Linked DNA regions of Allorhodopirellula heiligendammensis. The protein of the gene in region 2 interacts with the protein of the main gene of each other region in a pairwise test. Links are inferred from orthologs where the notes say so. Each region holds a gene or a part of one and is shown on either strand. Other genes may lie near its edges. The genes, in order: ctaD, Poly21_RS16040 and dnaE.

What was found.
Region 1: the proteins of Poly21_RS16040 (region 2) and ctaD interact in binary tests that used the Escherichia coli proteins (3 or more experiments, as listed by UniProt). The link is inferred for Allorhodopirellula heiligendammensis from one-to-one orthologs.
Region 3: the proteins of Poly21_RS16040 (region 2) and dnaE interact in binary tests that used the Escherichia coli proteins (3 or more experiments, as listed by UniProt). The link is inferred for Allorhodopirellula heiligendammensis from one-to-one orthologs.

Annotation. Positions count from the first base shown.
Region 1 is NZ_SJPU01000003.1:592,867-595,880, reverse strand. The notes cover bases 74-2,933. They hold ctaD (cytochrome c oxidase subunit I), read right to left. Parts: upstream 2,406-2,933; coding sequence 741-2,405; downstream 74-740. Other genes in these bases: coxB (cytochrome c oxidase subunit II), read right to left, coding at 2,409-2,933; Poly21_RS22190 (cytochrome c oxidase subunit 3), read right to left, coding at 137-748; ctaF (aa3-type cytochrome oxidase subunit IV), read right to left, coding at 74-106. In the rest of the region: more of ctaF, read right to left, coding at 1-73; more of coxB, read right to left, coding at 2,934-3,014. UniProt on the Escherichia coli protein: Cytochrome bo(3) ubiquinol oxidase is the terminal enzyme in the aerobic respiratory chain of E.coli that predominates when cells are grown at high aeration.
Region 2 is NZ_SJPU01000002.1:1,523,560-1,526,629, forward strand. What follows is about bases 94-3,009. They hold Poly21_RS16040 (pyridoxal phosphate-dependent aminotransferase), read right to left. Parts: upstream 2,152-3,009; coding sequence 1,036-2,151; downstream 94-1,035. Other genes in these bases: Poly21_RS16035 (PQQ-binding-like beta-propeller repeat protein), read right to left, coding at 94-794; Poly21_RS16045 (glycosyltransferase family 4 protein), read left to right, coding at 2,290-3,009. In the rest of the region: more of Poly21_RS16035, read right to left, coding at 1-93; more of Poly21_RS16045, read left to right, coding at 3,010-3,070. UniProt on the Escherichia coli protein: Shows aminotransferase activity with methionine and histidine as substrates, and to a lesser extent also with phenylalanine.
Region 3 is NZ_SJPU01000005.1:122,758-127,032, forward strand. What follows is about bases 73-4,193. They hold dnaE (DNA polymerase III subunit alpha), read right to left. Parts: upstream 3,870-4,193; coding sequence 273-3,869; downstream 73-272. Other genes in these bases: Poly21_RS24990 (S46 family peptidase), read left to right, coding at 4,113-4,193. In the rest of the region: more of Poly21_RS24990, read left to right, coding at 4,194-4,275. UniProt on the Escherichia coli protein: DNA polymerase III is a complex, multichain enzyme responsible for most of the replicative synthesis in bacteria. This DNA polymerase also exhibits 3' to 5' exonuclease activity. The alpha chain is the DNA polymerase catalytic subunit.

The DNA.
Region 1 (3,014 bases), on a different replicon or contig from region 2:
TTGCGATACCCACCGCCGCCAACGCCACGCCTGCAGCGGATACCATCGGCCATGCCGTAGGTGCAGGCATGCCAATTGATTCCGACTCTTCGTTGACTTCACTCATGAACTACTCACTCGTCTCCGCCCACCAGGACTACAAATACACCACTAACACGATCACGATCCACACCGTGTCAACCAAGTGCCAGTACCATGACACCATTTCAGGTGCCTCGCTATCGACTGCCAGATCTCCTCGTCGCCGTTTCCAGAGCAACAAACTCATCACACCCAAACCGATCGTCACGTGCGCTGCATGAAAGCCGATTAATGTGAAAAAGGTAGTGCCGAATAAATTGCGGCTAATCGTCAGCCCATCATGCACAATCAATTGATACCATTCGTATGCGGTCCCACACAGGAACAAGCTTCCCAGCACAATGGTCACCAGCATCCATCGCGTGAACCGGGGCACATCGCTGCGATCAAACGCTTTGACCGCCAATCCGATCGCCACACTGCTACTGAGCAAAAACACGCTATCCAAAATCGCCAGGGGCAAACTTAGTGATGTTTCGGGAGTCGGACCATGAAGTGTCGCCCCTCGATAGGTCACGTAAGCAATCAGCAATGTCGCAAAAAACACAGCTTCCGAACACAGAAAGGTGAGCACGCCCACTCGCGTAGCCGAAAGCGTGACGCTGTCCGGTGGAGGACAGGGCTGCTGGGGTGTTGATAGCTCGCTCACGGCGATGGTTTCACTCATGTATCCAGTCCGGATCTTCAGGGTGCTTTTTATCCCAAAGGGGGCGTCGACTTCGAACGATGGGTATTGTTTCGAAATTATAGGATGCTGGCGGCGAACTCGTCGCCCACTCTAGCGTCCACGCGTCCCAAGGATCGTCACCGGCAATCCTGCCCCGCTGAAGCGACCACAGCAAATTGACGAACATAACCGCAAAACCGGCCCCCATCACGAAACCGCCCACCGTTGAAATTTGATTCCAAATCTCCCAGCCCTGTCCGGCCTGGTAGGTGTAAACACGCCGGGGCATGCCCATCAGCCCCGAGATGTGCATGGGTGCAAACGTCAGGTTGAAGCCAATCAATTGCAGCCAAAAATGCCATTTACCCCACGTCTCATCGAGCATCCGCCCAGTGGCTTTGGGGTACCAATAGTAAAGGCCTGCCATCAACGCGAACAAACTCCCCCCGAACAATACATAATGAAAGTGGGCGACTAAGAAATAACTATCGGAAACCTGCCAGTCGACTGGAACCGCCGCTAACATCACTCCCGTCAGTCCGCCAATCAAGAACATCGATAGGAACCCAAGTGCAAACAACATCGGGGTGTGCAACCGCAAGCGACCTCCGTACAGCGTCGCCGTCCAGTTGAAAATTTTAATTCCGGTGGGTACCGCGATCAAAAAACTCGCCGCTGAGAAGAATGCATCCAACCCGTCGTTCAAGCCGACAGTGAACATGTGATGGGCCCACACCCCCATGCTGATGAATCCAATCGCAGTCGTCGACATCGCCAGCGTGGTGTGGCCAAAGATGACTTTGCGAGAAAATACCGGCACCACTTCCGAAATGATTCCAAAGGCTGGCAAGGCCATGATGTATACCTCGGGATGCCCGAAAAACCAAAATAGGTGCTGCCACAAAATCGCAGAGCCTCCTGCCTGGGTATCGAAGAAGTGCGCCCCCAAATGTCGATCCATCAACAACATAACTTGGGCGGCGGTGAAGGGCGGAAATGCAAACACGATCAACCAGGCATCGACCAGCATCATCCACACGAATAACGGCAGCTTACCGATTGCCATCCCCGGTGCACGCATCGACACGATCGTGGCAATCAGATTGATCGCGAAAGTGAGCGTCCCCACGCCGCTGACGAGCGTCGCCAGAATCCAATAGTCGACACTGCTGCCGCGTGAATACGCGGGAGAAGTTAACGGCGCATACGCGAACCACCCCACATCGGGCGCAGAACCGGCGCCATAGAGAGCCTCGCCCGTAAAATAGCTGAGGTAAAGAATCATGCCGCCAAATAACGACATCCAAAACCCGAACGCATTGAGTCGCGGAAATGCCACATCACGGGCACCGATCATCAGGGGGATGAGGTAGTTGGCAAACCCTGCGATCATCGGCATGACGACGAAAAAAATCATCGTGGTGCCGTGCATTGTAAACAGCTGGTTGAACGTGTCGGCTTCGACGAGCGTGTTATTGGCCGACCACAACTGCATGCGGATCCAGATAACTTCCAAGCCTCCCAGAACCAGGAAAAACAAACTCATCATCAGGTACATCAAGCCGATGCGTTTATGATCCACCGTCGTCACCCATCCATGCAACCGCGTGACCAGAGGCGGCGCGGGCGATTCGATGGTGGGTTCGGCAATCGCCATGGTTTACTCCAACGTGATCATGTAGTCGACGATTTGCTTGACATCAGTATCCGATAACCGCATATCTGGCATCCGGCACCCGGACTTGTCCAAGTTGGGATCCTTGATCCACCGCGTCAAATGCTCCCGATCATTGTCCATAATCCCCGCAGCCAATGTTTCTCGACTCATCAAGTGAGTAAGATCCGGCCCGAATTTCCCAGTCGCATGCGTGCCTCCAATGGTGTGACAATTGGCGCACGCCAGTTCCATGAACCGGGCGTGCCCTGCGAGAGCACCTGTTGTTTTTGTTTCCGAGGGCGATTCAGCGGGACGCTCGGTACTGGGTGGCAGCGCATTCTGCTGCTGGTGCGAAATCCATGTCGCATAATCCGCAGGCGAAACGACACGCACACGGATCAACATTTTAGCGTGTTGCGTTCCACAATACTCCGCGCAGCGACCCGCAAACGTGCCCTCCTGATCAGCCTGAATCCACATCTGGTTCGTCTTGCCAGGTATCAAGTCAGTTTTACCAGCCAGCCTCGGCACCCAGAAACTATGGATGACATCGGCGGACTCAAGTTGCAAATAGACTGGTCGATTCGTGGCCTCATCACTGACTGGGAT
Region 2 (3,070 bases):
GGTGTGATCAGAGGCGTCGCCCAAGTCGTCGGCTCATCACGGCTGACACGCCATTTCTCAGCACCCGTCTTGGTGTCCAGGGCGACAATGAACGACTCGCCCTCGTGGTCCCAGGGCACCACCAAAGTGTCATCGTAGACCGCTGGGGAGCTACCTTCGCCAAACTGCGCACGGGTTTGCATTTGGCCCAGGTCCACCTCCCAGATTGGATTGCCGTCGAAATCCAGACAGAACACGCCGCGGGAACCGAACGACATATAAAGTCGCTCGCCATCAGTCACTGGGGATGAGGAGGCAAAGGTATTGGTGGAGTGACCGGCTTCATGCGGCACCTGCTGCGCTAGGGTGGTACGCCAGATCTCATCGCCGGTAGCCCGATCGTAAGCAAGCACCATGAAATCGTAGTAGTTGGTAAGCGCAGCGCCACCGCCCGCCCCACCCCGGCCGCGACCTCCAGGACCCCTTTCGCCAGGACCCCTTTCGCCAGGGCCTCGGTCGCCAGAGGCTCGGCCCGCTGGGCCGCCGAAACCACGGCGATCGCCGCGCTGAACAGTTGGTTGGTCTTCGGCGGGTTGACCGGTGGCGGACTGTGCGTTCTCGGCCACTCGATCGGTCTTCACTGCTGAGCTCACATAAACGCGATTGCCCAAAATGATGGGGGTGCTGCTCCCAATGCCGGGTACCTCGATCTTCCAACGAATGTTTTGAGTTTCACTCCACGTTGTTGGTGGATGAGCATCCTCGGCAGTGCCCGACGCTCCCGGCCCGCGCCACTGAGGCCAACCGTCGCTCATGGGAGCCGTCGTCGCATCGGCGGCCACGACAGCCCGAGTGCATGTACCGAGCACGAATCCGCACAGGATGATCGAAATGAGGTATCGCAAGAAGTTGTGCTCCAAGGTTGGGAGTGTGATGGGGGCCGTCGGTCCAGACCGGTAGCCAGTCAGTCGTTCAACCCCACCCCGCATGTCAAGTTTCGCGCCCCCGTGACGGGCAACCCCAGCATCCCGTCAAAGTCGCCTTGCCAGCGCCATCCTAGGTCGCCGCCCCGGCCAGCTTGATCAGCATCTCGGCGCCGCGACGGAGCGTTTCGTCACTAGCGGCGAAGCTGATGCGGAAATGCGTGTCCCGCGCACTGAAGATATTCCCGGGGATGATCAGCAAGCCCTGCGAAATGGCGTGTTCGACAAACGCCGCCCCGCCCGCCGCTCCCGGTGCTTTGGGGAACAGGTAGAACGCACCGCCGGGGGATGTCAGTTCATAGTGTGGGGACAGTTCATCGACAAGGAAATCGCGTTTTCTGCGGTAGTCGTCCACGTTCGTCTGCATGGAGATCTCGGCGGCGCGAAGTGCTCCCCATTGGGCGGGTTGCGGGGCACAGACAAACGAAAACTGTTGGATTTTGAGCATGGTCGCGATCACTTCGGGTGGGCCATGGATATAGCCAACGCGCCACCCTGTCATCGCGTGTGATTTACTAAAACCATCGATGACGATGGTATCCGGGTTAGCTTCTGCAGGGGAGTAAAACTCGCCATCGTAGAAGAACCGGCTGTAGATTTCATCGGACAGCAGCGCAATGTGATGTTGAGCGGCAATCTCGGCGACTGCGCGGAGGTCCGCTTCGCTAGCCGTCACGCCGGTGGGGTTGGCGGGGCTATTTACCAAAATCATTTTAGTTTTGGGGGTGATTGCGGCCGCTATCTTGTCGGGATCAAGCCGGAAATCAGGATAGGAATCCACCGCGACAGGCACTCCGCCAGCGAGCCGTACCAAGGCGGGGTACATGACGAAGTACGGATCGAGAAAGATCACTTCGTCGCCCGGATTGATCATGGACAGCATCGATAGGACCAATCCGCCACTGGTGCCGCTGCTGATAAACACGTCGCGGTCTTGACCAGGGTACTTGTCGCGAACTTCTGCTAGGATGGCTTCCCGCAGTGGGGCGATGCCCTGTGTCGGCGAGTAAGCGTTGCGGCCATCGCGGATCGCGTCGATCGCCGCCTCCTTGATCTCATCGGGTACATCGAAATCGGGCTGCCCGATCGAAAGATTGATCGGGTCTTTGAGTTTTGCAGCGAGATCAAACACCCGTCGAATCCCGCTGCTGTCGAATGTTTTCGTGCGGTCGGCAATCCAAGGGTGCATGATGGTGTCGTGGAAAATGGTGGTGATAATGACTGGCAAAACTTGGAGCGGGCTTGCCGCCTGTCGCCTCCGATTGGACAGGCTGCGAGCATGTCTCACTAGTATCGACGTTGACTCATCTTTGTACAGTGATCTGATTTGAAAATCGTCTTTCTAACCGCCGGAGCCGCTGGCATGTATTGCGGCAGCTGCATGCACGACAACTCGCTCGCCAAAGCGATGCGGGCGATCGGTGACGACGTCTTGTTGCAGCCTGTCTACACACCCATCCGCACCGACGAGCCCGGTATCGCGTCGGACCAAATCTTCCTCGGCGGGATTCAAGTGTACTTGCTGCAGCAGATTCCGTTGCTGCGTTGGGTTCCCCGCGGCCTGCGGTCGTGGCTTGATCGACCTGGGATCATCGGCGCGGCAACCCGGAACGCCGTCGGCACCGATCCAGCCAAGCTCGGCGACTTGACGCTATCGATGTTGCGGGGTGAGCACGGACGCCAGGCCAGTGAGGTCGAGCGGCTCGTCCGCTGGCTTGAAACTGAGCATCGGCCCGATGCGATTATTCTAAGTAACCTATTGATTGGCGGTGTGATTCCCTCCATCGCCGAGCGTTTGCCCGACACCAAAATCATTGTCGTCTTGCAGGGTGATGATATCTTTCTAGATCAACTGCCCGACAACGTTCGTCGCAAAGCGATCTTGTTATGCCAAGAGCTAGCCGAGAGCGTCGACACGTTCGTGACCTACAGTCGTTTTTACCGAGACAAAATGTGCGGGCTGTTGAGCATCCCAGCGGAGAAGTTCGAGATCCATCCGCTGTCGATCGATCTGAAGCCGTTTGGGGAGGTGGACTTGGTCGCCGCGGCCTCGGTGGCCGATGGGTTGCCCACGCCGCACACGAAAGTTGCGGGCGAGTTCCGCGTCG
Region 3 (4,275 bases), on a different replicon or contig from region 2:
CACCTCCGGTAACCATCTTTGATCCCTTCGGGATCCGGACGAAGTTATCCGGTGGTGGCGCTGCGCTTACCACCGGCTATTGTCTCAGAAATCCCTCCGGGATAGACGACACGATCCCGACCGTATCGAGCGGAGCGGACACTCAAGTCGCTCCCACCGCGGAGCGGTCTTAGATAATAGCCGGAGGTTGCTGCAACGCAGCGCACCTCCGGTAACCAAAATCGAAAAAGACAATGGACCCCGAACGGGGTCCAAGACCGCTCACATTCTCCCTATCGCTGCGGTTTGCTCATCAGAAGTTTGTAGTGTCCGTTGCCGAGGAGGTCGTCGAGTCGTTCGCGGAGCTGGGGTGAGATGTCGACCTTGAATTTGTCGGCGCGGAAATGCACTGTCTCGCCTTCTTGCAAGGCCATCGAAAGATGCAGCTCTTTCGAACCTGGATAGCCGCGCACGATCTCGCGGACTTTCGAGACGGTTGTCTCGTCGTGATCCGCTTCGTCGAGCCGGATTCGCATGCCGTGGGTGAACTTGTTGTCGAGTTCCTCCAGCGGTGTGATCTCGTCGACAATCAAGTTGACTTCGTCACCGCCACCACGCCGGTCGACTTTCCCTTTAAGCAGCACGACCGCATCGGGCTGGACGCGCTCGCCGCAGACGGCAAAGCCTCGTGGCCAGAGGATACAGCGGACATTTCCCTGCATGTCTTCGAGATCGAAGTTGGCGTACTTGCTGGGTTGGCCCGGTTTGGGGTTCTTGGTATGAGCGAGCTTGATCGAGCTGAGCATGCCGCCCAGGATCACCTCGTCGCGATCACTGCACTGGGCGAGCGATTCGGTGGTATGCGTGCGGAATGTCGCGAGTTTGGGTTCAAACTCCGCTAGCGGGTGACTGTGCAAATAGAAGCCCAGCACCTCTTTTTCAGCGAGCAGTTTTTCCCGGTCCGGCCATTCTTCGATGTCGGGCATCGGCACACCGGCCGACCCTCCGCTGTCGGTTGATTCTTCTTCCTCATCAAACGCACCAAACAAACTCGCTTGTCCGTGTTTCTTGTCCGCTTGCACGGCCGCACCCGCTTGCAGCGCCCGTTCGACCACAGCTGCGAGCTGGCTGCGTTTGGCGCCAAAGCTGTCCATCGCACCGGCTTTGATCAGTGTTTCGATTGCGCTGCGGTTACAGTCGTGGGGATCGACTCGCTCACAGAAATCAAAGATATCGCGAAACGGTCCGTTCTTAGCCCGTTCGGCTTCGATCGAAACCGCTGTCGATCCACCACAGGCTTTGATCGCCGAGAGCGCGAAGGGGATTTTGTTTTCGGTCACGCTGAAGTCAGCAGCGGAGGTATTCACGTCCGGCGGGATGACTTCGATCTCCATCCGATCGCAGTCCTCCATGTGCTCGACGAGTGCATCCTTGCGTTTGAAATTCCGCCCTGAGATATCACTCGACAACAACGCGGCCATGAACTCGGTGGGATAGTGAGCTTTCAGGTACGCGGTTTGATAGGCGACGAGCGCATATGCGGTACTGTGACTCTTATTAAAGCCGTAGCCCGCGAATTTGACGATGAGATTCCAAATGTCTTCGGCGTCCTTCTCAGCCAAGCCGTTCTTGACACTGCCGGCGATGAAGACGTCGTGGTTGGCATCGATCAATGCCTGTTTCTTTTTCGAAATCGCTTTAATGCACGTGTAGGCTTTGGCCAGCGGCACGTCACCGAGGCGATTGAGAATCCGCATCACCTGTTCTTGGTAGACCATGATCGAGTTGGTCTCTTCCAGGATCTCCTTGAGCACGGGGTGCTTGTATTCAGGTTGTTGTCGACCGTGTTTGATGTTGACGTAATCGTCAACCATCCCGCCTTCGAGCGGCCCCGGACGATAGAGTGCCGCGGTCGCGATGATGTCGTTGAATGTGTCCGGCTTCATCCGCTGCAAAAGATCGCGGATGCCGCCCGACTCAAGCTGGAAGACGCCCTTGGTCTCACCCCGTTGCAGCAACGCGTAGCTGGGTTTGTCGTCGAGCGGGAACTTTAAAGGATCGATCTTCTGCCCCGTGGTCTGCTCGACGAGCTTGACCGTTCGGCTTAGGATGGTCAGGTTTCTTAGACCCAGAAAGTCCATTTTGAGCAGGCCGGACGCTTCTACGTCGGCCATCGCCCACTGCGTGATCACGTCCTGTTTTCCGGGAACACGACCGAGTGGCACGTATTCGGTCAGCGGTTTGTCGGCGATCACGACGGCGGCAGCGTGCGTGCCGACATTTCGCGCCAAACCTTCGATTTTCATCGCCAGATTGAGCAGCTCGCGGATCTCCGGGTCGCCGTCATAGGCCATCTTCAAGTCCGCACTCTTGTCAAGCGCTTTCTTAATCGTGATCTTCAGCTCATCAGGCACCATCTCGGTGATCTGATTGACGCGTGAGAGTGGGATCCCAAGGGCGCGACCGGTGTCCTTGATCGCCGCCTTGGCGGCCAGCGTTCCGAACGTCCCGATCTGGCACACCATCTCGTGCCCGTATCGTTGTTTGACGTAGTCGATGACCTCGATACGACGTTCTTTTTCAAAGTCGATATCGATATCCGGCGGCTCGGTGCGGCTCTCGTCGAGAAACCGTTCGAATAGCAAGTCATACCGCAGCGGACAAACGTGCGACATGTACAGGGCGTAGCACACGATCGCGCCCACGCCGCTGCCCCGAGCCGTCGCCGAGATACCAACGCTGCGAGCGTGATTGACGAAGTCCCACACGATCAAGAAGTAGGTCGGGTAACCGAGTTTTTCGATCACGTCGAGTTCGCGGTCCAGCCGCGCCATTACCTCGTCGGATAGCTTGCCATCGATGATCCGCTCGTCGTCGCCTTCATATCGCTCCATCAAACCCTGTTCGCACAAGTCACGGAGGTACTGCAGCGGTGTCTTTTCGTCGGGGCATTCGAAGCCGGGGAAGAAGTACTTGTTGAACTCGATCTCGATGTCGACCGTGTCGGCGATCTGCTGACTGCGGGCGACCGCATCATCGAGCCCAGGGAATTTCTCGTACATCTGCTCGGGGCTGCGCAGGAAGAACTGATCGTTCTCCATTTTCATGCGCGTTTGGTCGGTACGGAACCGACCGGTGTTGATGCACAGCATGATGTCTTGTGCTTCGGCGTCATCGGGATCGACGTAGTGACAATCGCTGGTCGCAACAAGTGGAAGCCCCATTTGATTGGCGATCGTGACGGCGCCTTCGAGTTGTTGGCGCTGGATATCGACTTCGTTGTTCATGATCTCGATGAAGTAACGATCATCGAAAACGTTGTGGAACCAGCCTGCGATCTTTTTAGCTTCCCGCTCGTGCTCTTCCGTGGCGACGCCTTTGAGAATCGCGCGGCTGAACTCGCTGCTGACGCAGCCTGACAAGCAGATGATGCCCTCACTGTGCTTTTCGAGAATCTCTTTGTCGATCCGTGGTTTGAAGTAGAAACCTTCCAGCGACGCGGCCGAGGCCAGTTTGATGAGATTCTTAAATCCGGTGCGGTTTTGGGCGAGTAGGGTCAGGTGATAACTCGCCGCCTTGCTGCTGCTGGCGCCGCCCTTGTCGAACCGGCTGCCCGGGGCGATGTAGGCTTCATAGCCGATGATCGGATTGATGCCAGCGTCCTTGGCCTTGCGGTAGAACTCGAGGGCTCCGTGTAGGTTCCCGTGATCGGTCAGTGCTAGCGAGTTCATGCCATGATCGACCGCGCGGGAGACCAGTTTGCCGATGTCGCCGGCCCCGTCGAGCAGGCTGTAGTGGCTGTGGCAGTGCAGGTGGACAAATGGACGGGGCGGCTTGATCGTCCCGTCGGCGGCCAAATCGGATGCAGCAGCAGGAATAATGGCGTTCATGGCAGAAAATTATTCGGGGGTACGCTCGCGGACGCGAATCGCGTCAGGGTCGGATCGTTCAACCTAGCGGCTCGAGCGAGGTCTGTTCAGAGGCGGTGAGGTAGAAATTTCGAGATCCGAGAAAACGGGGGCTAGCGTCCCAACGGCTCCTGAGAGTGGGGCTGTTCAATATTCAGGTGGACCCGGTATTTTGAGACGCCCCTCTGCCGATGAATTTTCATTCCCAAAAAGAGAGTCGTTTGCATGTTTTGCCGCCTGTTCGCTTCCCTGTCATTGGCGATTACCGTGATCACCGCCTCCCTGCTCTCGTCGTCCACCGCCCGACTCCACGCCGACGAGGGCATGTATTTGTTCAATGACTTGCCTCGCGAGTTGCTGAAGGAACGTTACGACTTTGATCCATCAC